Regions from separate parts of the Nocardioides sp. W7 genome, predicted to be linked through region 1. Evidence: riboswitches for the same ligand, from Rfam matches in the RefSeq annotation. Region 1 holds a riboswitch; the other holds the start of a gene.
What was found. A riboswitch is a leader RNA that binds a small molecule or an ion and turns the genes downstream of it on or off. The one in region 1 is predicted to bind cobalamin.
Positions count from the first base shown of each region.

Region 1 (5,148 bases):
GCTGGCCAGCGCCTCGTACATCCAGTCGTGCACCACACCGGCCGTGGCGTCGAAGCCGAAGAGGTAGTCGACCGTCGCGGCCAGCTCGAAGGCGCCCTTGTAGCCGTGCCGCTGCATGGCGCCGATCCAGCGCGGGTTGACCACCCGAGCGCGGAACACCCGGTTGGTCTCCTCCTGCAGGGTCCGGGTGCGTACGGCGTACGGCGAGGTCGAGTCCCCGACGTACGCCTTCGGGTCGGCGCCGGTCAGCGCCCGGACGGTCGCGATCATCCCGCCGTGGTACTGGAAGTAGTCGTCGGAGTCGGCGATGTCGTGCTCGGTGCTGTCGACGTTCTTCGCCGCGACCTTGATCCGGCGGTACGCCGTGCGCATGTCGTCGGCCGCCGGGGCGCCGTCCAGACCCCGGCCGTAGGCGAAGCCGCCCCAGGCGGTGTACACCTCGGCGAGGTCGTTGTCGTCGCGCCAGCTGCCGGACTCGACCACCTGCAGGATCCCGGCCCCGTAGGAGCCCGGCTTGGAGCCGAAGATCCGGGTGGTGGCCCGGCGGGCATCGCCGTGCTCGGCGAGGTCGGCCCGGGCGTGGGCGCGGACGTAGTTCGACTCGTCGGCCTCGTCGAGGCCGGCGACCAGCTGGACGGCGTCGTCGAGCATCGCCACCACGTGCGGGAACGCGTCGCGGAAGAACCCGGAGATCCGGACCGTGACGTCGATGCGGGGACGGCCGAGCTCGGCCAGGTCGATGACGGTGAGGGTGTTGACCCGGCGCGACATCTCGTCCCACTCCGGGCGCACCCCCAGCAGGGCCAGCACCTCGGCGACGTCGTCGCCGGAGGTGCGCATCGCCGAGGTGCCCCAGACCGAGAGACCCACCGAGGTCGGGTACTCGCCGGTCTCGTCGAGGTAGCGCTGGACCAGCGACTCCGCCATCGCCTGCCCGGTCTGCCAGGCCAGCCGGGACGGCACCGCGCGCGGGTCGACGGTGTAGAAGTTGCGACCGGTCGGCAGCACGTTGACCAGGCCGCGCAGCGGAGACCCGGAGGGCCCGGCAGCGACGTACCCGCCCTCGAGCGCGTGCAGCAGGGTGTCCAGCTCGTCGGTGGTGGCGGCCAGCCGCGGGACCACCTCGGTGGCGGCGAAGATCAGGGCCTGGCGCACCGCCGGGTCGGCGTGCAGGCCGTCGACGACGGCGGCGTCCCAGTTGGCCTCGGCCAGCGCGGTGACCAGGGCACGGGCCTGCTCCTCGAAGGCGTCGGCCTCGGCGGTGCTCGCCCCGTCACTCAGCCCGAGGGCGGCGCGCAGCCCGGGTACGGCGTGCCCGACGCCGCCCCAGACCTGGGAGGCGCGCAGGATCGCGAGCACGAGGTTGACCAGCGCATCACCGGTCGGGGCCTGGCCGAGGACGTGCAGCCCGTCGCGGATCTGCACGTCCTTGATCTCGCACAGCCACCCGTCGACGTGCAGCAGGAAGTCGTCGAAGTCTTCGTCCTCCGGACGCTCGTCCAGACCGAGGTCGCGGTGCAGCTCCGCGGCCCGCATCAGGGCCCAGATCTCGCCCCGGATCGCCGGCAGCTTCGCCGGGTCCATCGCAGCGATGTTGCCGTACTCGTCGAGCAGCTGCTCCAGGCGGGCGATGTCGCCGTACGACTCGGCCCGGGCCATCGGCGGGACCAGGTGGTCGACGATGGTGGCGTGGGCACGGCGCTTGGCCTGGGCTCCCTCGCCCGGGTCGTTGACGAGGAACGGGTAGAACAGCGGCAGGCTGCCGAGCACCGCGTCGGTCCCGCACGCCGCCGACAGAGCGGCGTTCTTGCCGGGCAGCCACTCCAGCGACCCGTGCTTGCCGAGGTGCACGACCGCGTGGGCACCGAAACCGCCGTCCGGCTCCGGAGCCTCCAGCCACCGGTAGGCGGCCAGGTAGTGGTGGGACGGGGCGAGGTCGGGGTCGTGGTAGATCGCGACCGGGTTCTCGCCGAAGCCACGGGGCGGCTGGATCAGCAGCACGACGTTGCCCGCCACCAGGGTGGCCAGCACGAGCTCGCCGTACTCGTTGACGAAGAGCGAGCCGGGCGCCTCGCCCCAGGCCTGCACCATCTCGTCCCGCAACCCGGCGGGCAGATCCGCGGTCCAGCGGGCGTACTGCTCGGCGCTGATCCGGACGTGGGCGTCGGTGAGCTGGTCGGAGGTCAGCCACTCCTCGTCCTGCCCGCCCGCGGCGATCATCGCGTGGATCAGCGCGTCGCCGGCCTCGGTGTCGTCGTCCAGGTCCAGCCCGGGCACCGCGCCGGGTGCGCCGAGGTCGTAGCCGGCGTCGCGGAGCCGGCGCAGCAGCCGGATCGTGGACACCGGGGTGTCCAGCCCGACGGCGTTGCCTATCCGCGCGTGCTTGGTCGGGTACGCCGAGAGCACCAGCGCGACCTTCTTCTCGCCGTTGGGCACGTGCCGGAGCCGGGCGTGGTTGACGGCGAGGGTGGCGACCCGGCGACAGCGCTCGGGGTCGGCGACGTAGCGGGGGAGGCCGTCGGCGTCGATCTCCTTGAACGAGAACGGGACGGTGATGATCCGGCCGTCGAACTCCGGGATCGCGATCTGGTTGGCCGAGTCCAGCGGGGTGACGCCGTCGTCGTTGGCCTCCCACTCCGCTCGGCTGCTGGTCAGGCACAGCCCCTGGAGGATCGGGAGGTCGAGAGCGGCGATGCGTTCGACGTCCCAGGTCTCGTCGTCGCCGCCGGCGCTCACCGACGCGGGGACGCTGCCGCCCGCGGCGAGCACGGTGACGACCAGGGCGTCGAGGGTGCCGAGGGCGTCGTACAGGTCGTCGGGGGCGCTGCGCAGCGAGCCGGCGAAGATCGGGACTCCGACTGCCCCGCCGGTGGCGTCGACCGCGTCGGCCAGGCCGTGCGCGAAGGCGGTGTTGCCGCTGGCCTGGTGGGCCCGGTAGTAGAGGATGCCGATCCGCGGACGGCTCGGATCCGCCGGGCCCCGGCGTTCGGCGAAGCCCCACGTCGGGATCACCGCGGGGGGCTCGAAGCCCTCGCCGTTGAGCAGGACGGTGTCGGAGAGGAAGGCGTGCAGCTGGGCCAGGTTCACCGGGCCACCCTCGGCCAGGTAGCGGTGTCCCTCGGCGGCGATCCCGATCGGGACGCTGGACAGCTCCATCAGCTCCGCGCTGGGCTGCTGCTCTCCGCCCAGCACGATGACGGGGGTGCCGGCGGCGCGCGCCTCGGCGATCCCCGGCCACAGGTCGTGCGGCGAGCCGAGCAGCCGGATCACGACGAGGTCGGCACCCTCGACGCAGCGGGTCAGCTCGGCGTCGGTGCTGCGGGCCGGGTTCGCCAGGGCGAAGTCGGCGCCGCTGGCCCGAGCCGAGAGCAGGTCGGTATCGGACGTGGAGAGCAGGCAGATGCGTACGGACGCGGCCATGGCCGGGTTCCTCCTCCGGGGTTCTCGCCCCGTGTAGCGGTCGGATCACCCTCGGCTCAGTGTCTGGCTCGAGCCCTCACGGGCTGGTCACAGTGGCGGAACCGCCCCGGAATCGCACCGGGTTCCTGCGGCGAAGGCGTGTGCCGCACCCTACGGGAGGACCATGCCTGTGCTCGCGACGGCGAGCAGCACGACCGGATATCGCTCAGCTGCTCCAGCCGGTCGAGCACCGCGAGCTCCCGCGAGCGCGAACCGGCCTCTGGGTTCGGCCAGCGTCGTGGGCACCGGGCCGGCGCAGCCGTTGAAACCGCATGAGCGGCTCTTCGCAGCTGAGGGCGTAGCGGGCGTCGGCGTGGCGGTCCCGCGATAGACGTCGTGGTTTCCCGAGGACGGGAGTTCCTACGTTCACCATCGGACGTTCTGCCGCCTCGTCGAGTCTGACGACGACTCGGATCGCTGCGAGCGCGCCTCGCGCCGTTGTCACAGATCGGCGCTCGCCGGCGTCTTGATGTCGTACCGACCACCACAGGAGGACGACATGACCGGAGCGACCCGCATCCCCGCCGCCGAGATCACCGGCTTCAAGGGCTCGCTGATCAAGCGCTTCGCCAGGAAGACGCTGGGCCAGGTGCCGAGCTCGATCGGCGTCTACTGGCACAACCAGAAGGTGCTCATGGACCTGGCCGCCGTCGGGGGCAAGGTCAAGAAGTGGGACGCCTGCGACGAGCAGCTCAAGTCGTTCGCGCACATGGCGGTCGCCTCGAAGGTCGGCTGCACCTGGTGCCTGGACTTCAACTACTTCGAGGCCCACAACCAGAACCTCGACATGACCAAGGCCCGGGAGATCCCTCGCTGGCGTGACTCCGACGCCTTCACGTCGCTGGAGCGGGAGGTGCTCGCCTACGCCGATGCCATGACGGAGACGGAGCCGACCGTGACCGACGAGATCGTCGCCTCGCTCCGCGCACGGCTCGGCGACTCCGCGGTGGTCGAGCTCACCGCGGTGATCGCGTTCGCGAACTTCACGACCCGCGCGAATGTCGCGCTCGGCATCGAGTCCGACGGCTTCGCCGCGGCGTGCGGTCTCCAGCCGCTCGCCCCGCGCACCGCCGTAGGGTCGTGAGCGTGTCCCAGGACCCGTTCGTCACCCATCGTGGGCTGCTCTTCACCGTCGCCTACGAGATGCTCGGCTCGGCCGTGGACGCCGAGGACGTCGTCCAGGAGTCCTGGATCCGCTGGGACGCCATCGGCTCGACCGCCCGGTCCGAGGTCATCGACCCGCGTGCGTTCCTGGTCCGGATGGTCACCCGCAAGGCGCTGGACCGGCTGCGGGTGAACGCCCGGCGGCGCGAGGAGTACGTCGGCGAGTGGCTGCCCGAACCGCTGCTGACGGCACCGGACGTCGCAGACGACGTCGAGCTGGCGGAGAGCGTGTCGTTCGCGATGCTCACGGTCCTCGAGACCCTGACGCCGACCGAGCGAGCCGTCTTCGTCCTGCGCGAGGTGTTCGACCTGCCGTACGGCGAGATCGCGGAGGCGGTCGACAAGTCCGCGGCCGCCGTACGTCAGATCGCCCATCGGGCCCGCGAGCACGTCGCGGCCCGGCGCCCCCGGAGGGAGGTGAGCCGCAACGAGCAGCAGGAGGTCGTCGAGCGGTTCCTCGCCGCGGTGACCGGCGGTGACCTGCAGGGCTTGCTGGATGCTCTCGCCCCGGACGTGGTTCTCGTG
Region 1 covers NZ_CP095078.1:3,366,535-3,371,682, forward strand. The annotation lists gene cobN (cobaltochelatase subunit CobN) at 1-3,420, opposite strand, end outside; cobalamin riboswitch at 3,456-3,588, opposite strand; gene MUB56_RS15960 (carboxymuconolactone decarboxylase family protein) at 3,959-4,543, shown strand; gene MUB56_RS15965 (RNA polymerase sigma-70 factor) at 4,546-5,148, shown strand, end outside.

Region 2 (5,148 bases), 890 kb from region 1:
GTGACCGCGACGACCAGGGCGGTCCCGACCTCGTAGAGCGCCGACGGCACGGATCGCAGCAGCCGCTTCGGGTTGGCCAGCGAGTTGGCGGCGCCGAGGCAGATGACGATGGCCGCGAGCCGCATCCCGTCGTACAGGCCCGCGAGCAGGCTCTCCAGGGTGACCGGGCCGAGCAGGGTGATGCCGCGGACCCAGCCGGGCAGCGGGATCCCCGGCAGGTCGAGGAGCACCGTCTCGCCGTACGACCCGCCGAACACGAGGCGGAACAGCACCCGCACCACGACGATCAGCAGGCCCAGCCACAGGTAGAGCCGGAAGGACCGGCCCCACGGCTGGTCGGAGCGGCGGGCCGCCACGACCAGCGCCGCCACCCCCACCAGGAGCAGCAGCACGAACGGGTTGGTGGTCGTCGAGGCCGCCGTCGCGAGCCCGAGCGCCCACACCCACCAGGCCAGCGGGTGCAGGTCGCGCGGGAGTCGGCCGACCCGGACGGCGGTCGTGGCGGTCACGGACCCGACGAGCCCGCGCTCCGGCGGCGGTGCACGACGACGGCACCGGTCACCCCGAGGACCGCGACGAGCATGGCCAGCACCAGCCAGGTCGGTACGCCGCCGTCCTCGGAGGTCTGCGCGGCCACCGGTGCGACCGGGTCGCGCACCACGTCCGACGGCGACGCCGTCGGGGTGTCGCTCGGCACTCCGGACGTCGTGCCAGCCGCGACGGATGCGCTCTCCGTCGGAGCTGCGGACGCGGACGCGCTCGGGCTGGCGGACGGGGATGCCGTGGACGTCGCCGAGTCGCTGGCCGTGGGCTGCGTCGTCGGCGTCCCGGGCCGGGCGCTCGGCGAGGTGCTCGGCGCCTTCGTGGGCGCCTTGGTGGCCGCCTTGGTGGCCGCCTTGGTGGGCGACTTCGTGGGCTGCTTGGTCGGCGTCTTCGTGGGCGACTTCGTCGGCGCGGGGGCCTGGTGGACGGCGGGTGCCACGCCCGGCGCCGTGGCCGAGCCGCCGCCCTGCTTCCAGGCGAAGGCGACGGAGGAGCCCGCGGGAACCTTCAGCGCGGAGGCGCCGTAGTTCGCGTAGTTCCAGCTGCCGCTCTTGCCGTCGGACCACCACAGGCCCCAGTAGGCGTCGTTCGGCGGCGTGTCCACGCACGGGTCCTGCGCGGGCTTGCCCGACACCCGGCAGACGAACCCCGGCTCGGTCTGGACGTAGGTGAGCGGGAAGCCCGCCGCCGGCAACAGCGCCGATGCCCGCTGGCCGGCACCGTCCGGCACGCAGCTGCCCTGGATCCCGCCGCCGAGCTCCTTGAAGTCGACGAGGACGCTCACCCCCGACGCCGTGCTGCAGGTGGCCGCCGCCGCGGGGGCGGCACCGGTGGCCAGGACCAGACCGGGACCCGCCGCCGCGGTCAGGGCGACCGCGGCGGCGAGCCGGCGTACGAGTCGGAGGTTCATCGGGTGACCGTGATGACCTTGCTGTTCCTGCGGTTCTTGAACTGACCCCGCACGAGCACCTTGGCTCGGCCGACCTTGGTGGCCTTGAACCGCAGGGTCTTCTTGCCCTGGGCGTTCGCCTTGCCCTGGGCGACCTTCACCCCGCGGAACGTGACGACCACGGACTCCCCCTTGGCGAGGCCGCGGACCTTGACGACGACCTTCTTGCCCCGGTGGGCCTTCTTCCCGACGGAGAACAGGACCCTCTTCGCACCGAGTCCGGTGATCGCGACGGCGTCTGTCTCGCCGCCTGCGTCGACGACCGACACGGACGTCTTGCGCGTCCTGGTGGACAGCTTCACCGACGTGCTGGCTGTGCCCGATGCGGGCAGCAGCACCCGGGTGCTCGTGCCGTTGGCGCTCACGCACAGCGTGTCGCCCGGTGCGCCCCGCAGGCCGACGGTCTGGGTCGAGCCGGCCCGGACCAGCTTCGTCGTGGCCGTCACGGCCGTGTCGCCGGCCGCGGCACCGCCCGGCGCCCAGAGCAGCGCGGGCAGCGCCTGGGTCGTGGCCCGGGTCGCGACGCTGGTGTCGACCTGGTCGAGCGCGCCCGACGCGGCGTTGGCGTAGCCGAGGTCGTCCAGCGTCACGGCGCCGGCGTCCTGGGCGGCGTACGGCGCGCAGGAGCCGGCGTTGGCGAGCTGGTGGGCCCGGACCCATCCGGCTGCCTTCGCTGCCGCGGCGGTGTTGCCGGAGACGCCGAGCGCCCAGCCGGCGAGGCCGGTGCTGTTGGCGTTGGCGCCCCACGAGCCGTCGGCCGCCTGCTGCGAGGCGAGCCACGAGGTCGCCTCCGCCAGCTCAGTGGCGGTCTCGCCCTTCTGGCCCTGCAGCATGAGCACGGTCAGCGCGGTGGTGTCGACGCTCGCGACCGGCGCAGCCGCACCGTCGCAGGTCTGGTCGGCGGCGTCCTTGGCCGGGAAGTACTCCTGGACGAAGCCCGCCTCGCACTGCTGGCCGAGCAGGAAGTCCAACGCCTCGTCGGCCTCGTCGGAGCCCGCGAGGTCGAGGGCCGCGACGGCGTACGCCTGGGTCAGCGGGCTGTTGTAGTCGTAGGGGTCCGGGTCGACCAGCCGGCCGACGATGCCGGTGTCCTCGGAGATGTTCCCCTCCAGGGCGGTGACCAGGCCGTCGATGGCGGAGCCGCTGCGCCCCTGGGCGAGCAGGTACGACGCGAGCTTGGCCCGCGACCCACCACCCGTCGCGTAGCTGCCGATGGCGCCCTGGAGCGCGTCCGTCAGCGCGGTGAGCTTCGCCGGCTGGCCGCCGACCGCGTCGAGCGCGTACGCCGCGTCGATCGTCAGGCCGTAGTCGATCGAGCTCTGGGGCGGCGTGTTCTCCGGCCAGATGTACCAGGACTTGATCAGGCCGTCCGGGCCCGGCTGCGAGGCGAGGTACGCGGCGCCGGCGGCCGCCGGCGACCGGTCGGCCCCGGCCGGGGCCGGGACGGGTCCGGCCTGGGCCGCGGGAGCTGAGACGGCGACGATGGCGGAGACCGCCAGGGCGGGGGCGGCCAACAGGCCGACCGCGCGTCGTACGGAGATGTTCATGGTTCCTTCCCGCTGCGACAGCGGGCGGGAAACGGCGGATGCCGGTTCGGCCACCCGCTGCGTTCCTCGACAGCGATGTGATCAGGACGCATCGCGACAGGTGCTCCGGCTCGTCGGGCGGTACGTCGTACCGCCCGACCCACGGTTGCGGGTCAGCGCCGGAATTCGACCGGCTTCCCCTGCTGCGGGCGTTGATGGATGTGTCCGAGCACCATAACTCCGCAGCCCGCGCGGGACGTCATGCGGACGGAGCACCCGCTGGCTCCGTCCGCATGACGTCCGTCACTCAGATCAGGCGAGCTTCTCCAGGATCAGCTCACGCACCCGGGCGGCGTCGGCCTGCCCGCGCATCTCCTTCATCACCGCACCGATCAGCGCACCGGCGGCGGCGACCTTGCCGTCGCGGATCTTGTCGGCGACGTCGGGGTTGGCGGCGATCGCGGCGTCGACAGCGGCACCGAGCGCGCCGTCGTCGGAGACCACGGCCAGCCCGCGGGCGGCGACGATCTCCTCGGGGGTGCCCTCGCCGGCGATCAGGCCGTCGAAGACCTGGCGGGCCAGCTTGTCGTTGAGGGTCCCGGCGTCGACCAGGGCCTGGACGGCGGCCACCTGGACGGGGCTGACCCCGAGGTCGACCACGTCGACGCCCGCGTCGTTGGCCCGGCGGGTCAGCTCGGCGATCCACCACTTGCGGGCGGCCTGTGCGGACGCACCGGCCGTGACCGTCTCCTCGATCGGGACGAGCAGGCCCGAGGCCACCACGTCGCGCATCTCCAGGTCGGTGTAGCCCCAGTCGGCCTGCAGCCGGGCCCGGCGCTCGACCGGGTTCTCGGGCAGGGTGCCGCGCAGCTCGTCGACCCACTCGCGACTCGGCGCCACCGGCACCAGGTCGGGCTCGGGGAAGTAGCGGTAGTCGTCGGCGTCGGACTTGGGGCGGCCGCTGGTGGTCACCCCGGTGTCCTCGTGCCAGTGCCGGGTCTCCTGGAAGATCGCCTCCCCGCGGTCGAGGATCGCGGCGTGCCGCTGCATCTCGTAGCGGACCGCGCGCTCGACCGAGCGGAACGAGTTGACGTTCTTGGTCTCGGTGCGGGTGCCGAGGCTGCCGGTGCCCTTCGGGGCCAGCGACAGGTTGACGTCGGCGCGCAGGTTGCCCTGGTCCATCCGGGCCTCGGAGACGCCGAGCGCGAGGATCAGGTCGCGCAGCTGGCTGACGTAGGCGCGGGCCACGGCCGGTGCCTTCGCCCCGGCGCCCATGATCGGCTTGGTGACGATCTCGATCAGGGGGATGCCGGCCCGGTTGTAGTCGACCAGCGAGTAGTCGGCGCCGTGGATCCGCCCGGTGGCCCCACCGACGTGCAGCGACTTGCCGGTGTCCTCCTCCATGTGGGCGCGCTCGATCTCGACGCGGAACGTCTCGCCGTCGACGTCGACGTCCATCCAGCCCTCGAAGCAGATCGGCTCGTCGTACTGCGAGGTCTGGAAGTTCTTCGGCATGTCCGGGTAGAAGTAGTTCTTCCGCGCGAACCGGCACCACTCGGCGATCTCGCAGTTCAGCGCCAGGCCGATCCGGATCGCCGACTCGACGGCCTTGCGGTTGACGACCGGCATCGCGCCGGGCAGGCCCAGGCAGGTCGGGCAGACCTGGGTGTTCGGCTCGCCGCCGAAGACCGCCGGGCAGCCGCAGAACATCTTGGTGTTGGTGTTCAGCTCGACGTGGACCTCGAGCCCGAGAGCCGGGTCGTACGACGACAGCACGTCGTCGAAGGCGACGAGGGTGTCGGTCATCAGTTTTCTCCGTCCAGGGCGGGGGCCTTGCTCAGCAGGGGCGCGCCCCACTGGGCCTCGAGAGCGGCCTCCAGCGCGGCGCCGACCCGGTAGAGCCGGTCGTCGGCGAGTGCGGGTGCCAGGATCTGGAAGCCGGCCGGGAGGCCGTCCTCGTCCGCGAGGCCGGACGGCAGCGAGATGCCGGGCACGCCCGCGAGGTTGGCCGGGATGGTCGCGAGGTCGTTGAGGTACATCGCGATCGGATCGTCCAGCTTCTCCCCCAGCTTGAACGCGGTCGTCGGCGCCGTCGGCGAGACCAGCACGTCGACCTGCTCGAAGGCCGCC
Region 2 covers NZ_CP095078.1:2,481,391-2,486,538, reverse strand. The annotation lists gene MUB56_RS11800 (energy-coupling factor transporter transmembrane component T) at 1-509, opposite strand, end outside; gene MUB56_RS11795 (hypothetical protein) at 506-1,453, opposite strand; gene MUB56_RS11790 (hypothetical protein) at 1,450-3,039, opposite strand; cobalamin riboswitch at 3,117-3,270, opposite strand; gene gatB (Asp-tRNA(Asn)/Glu-tRNA(Gln) amidotransferase subunit GatB) at 3,331-4,824, opposite strand; gene gatA (Asp-tRNA(Asn)/Glu-tRNA(Gln) amidotransferase subunit GatA) at 4,824-5,148, opposite strand, start outside.
Region 2: linked by a shared signal. The riboswitch ahead of MUB56_RS11790 (hypothetical protein) and the one ahead of cobN (cobaltochelatase subunit CobN) in region 1 are both predicted to bind cobalamin.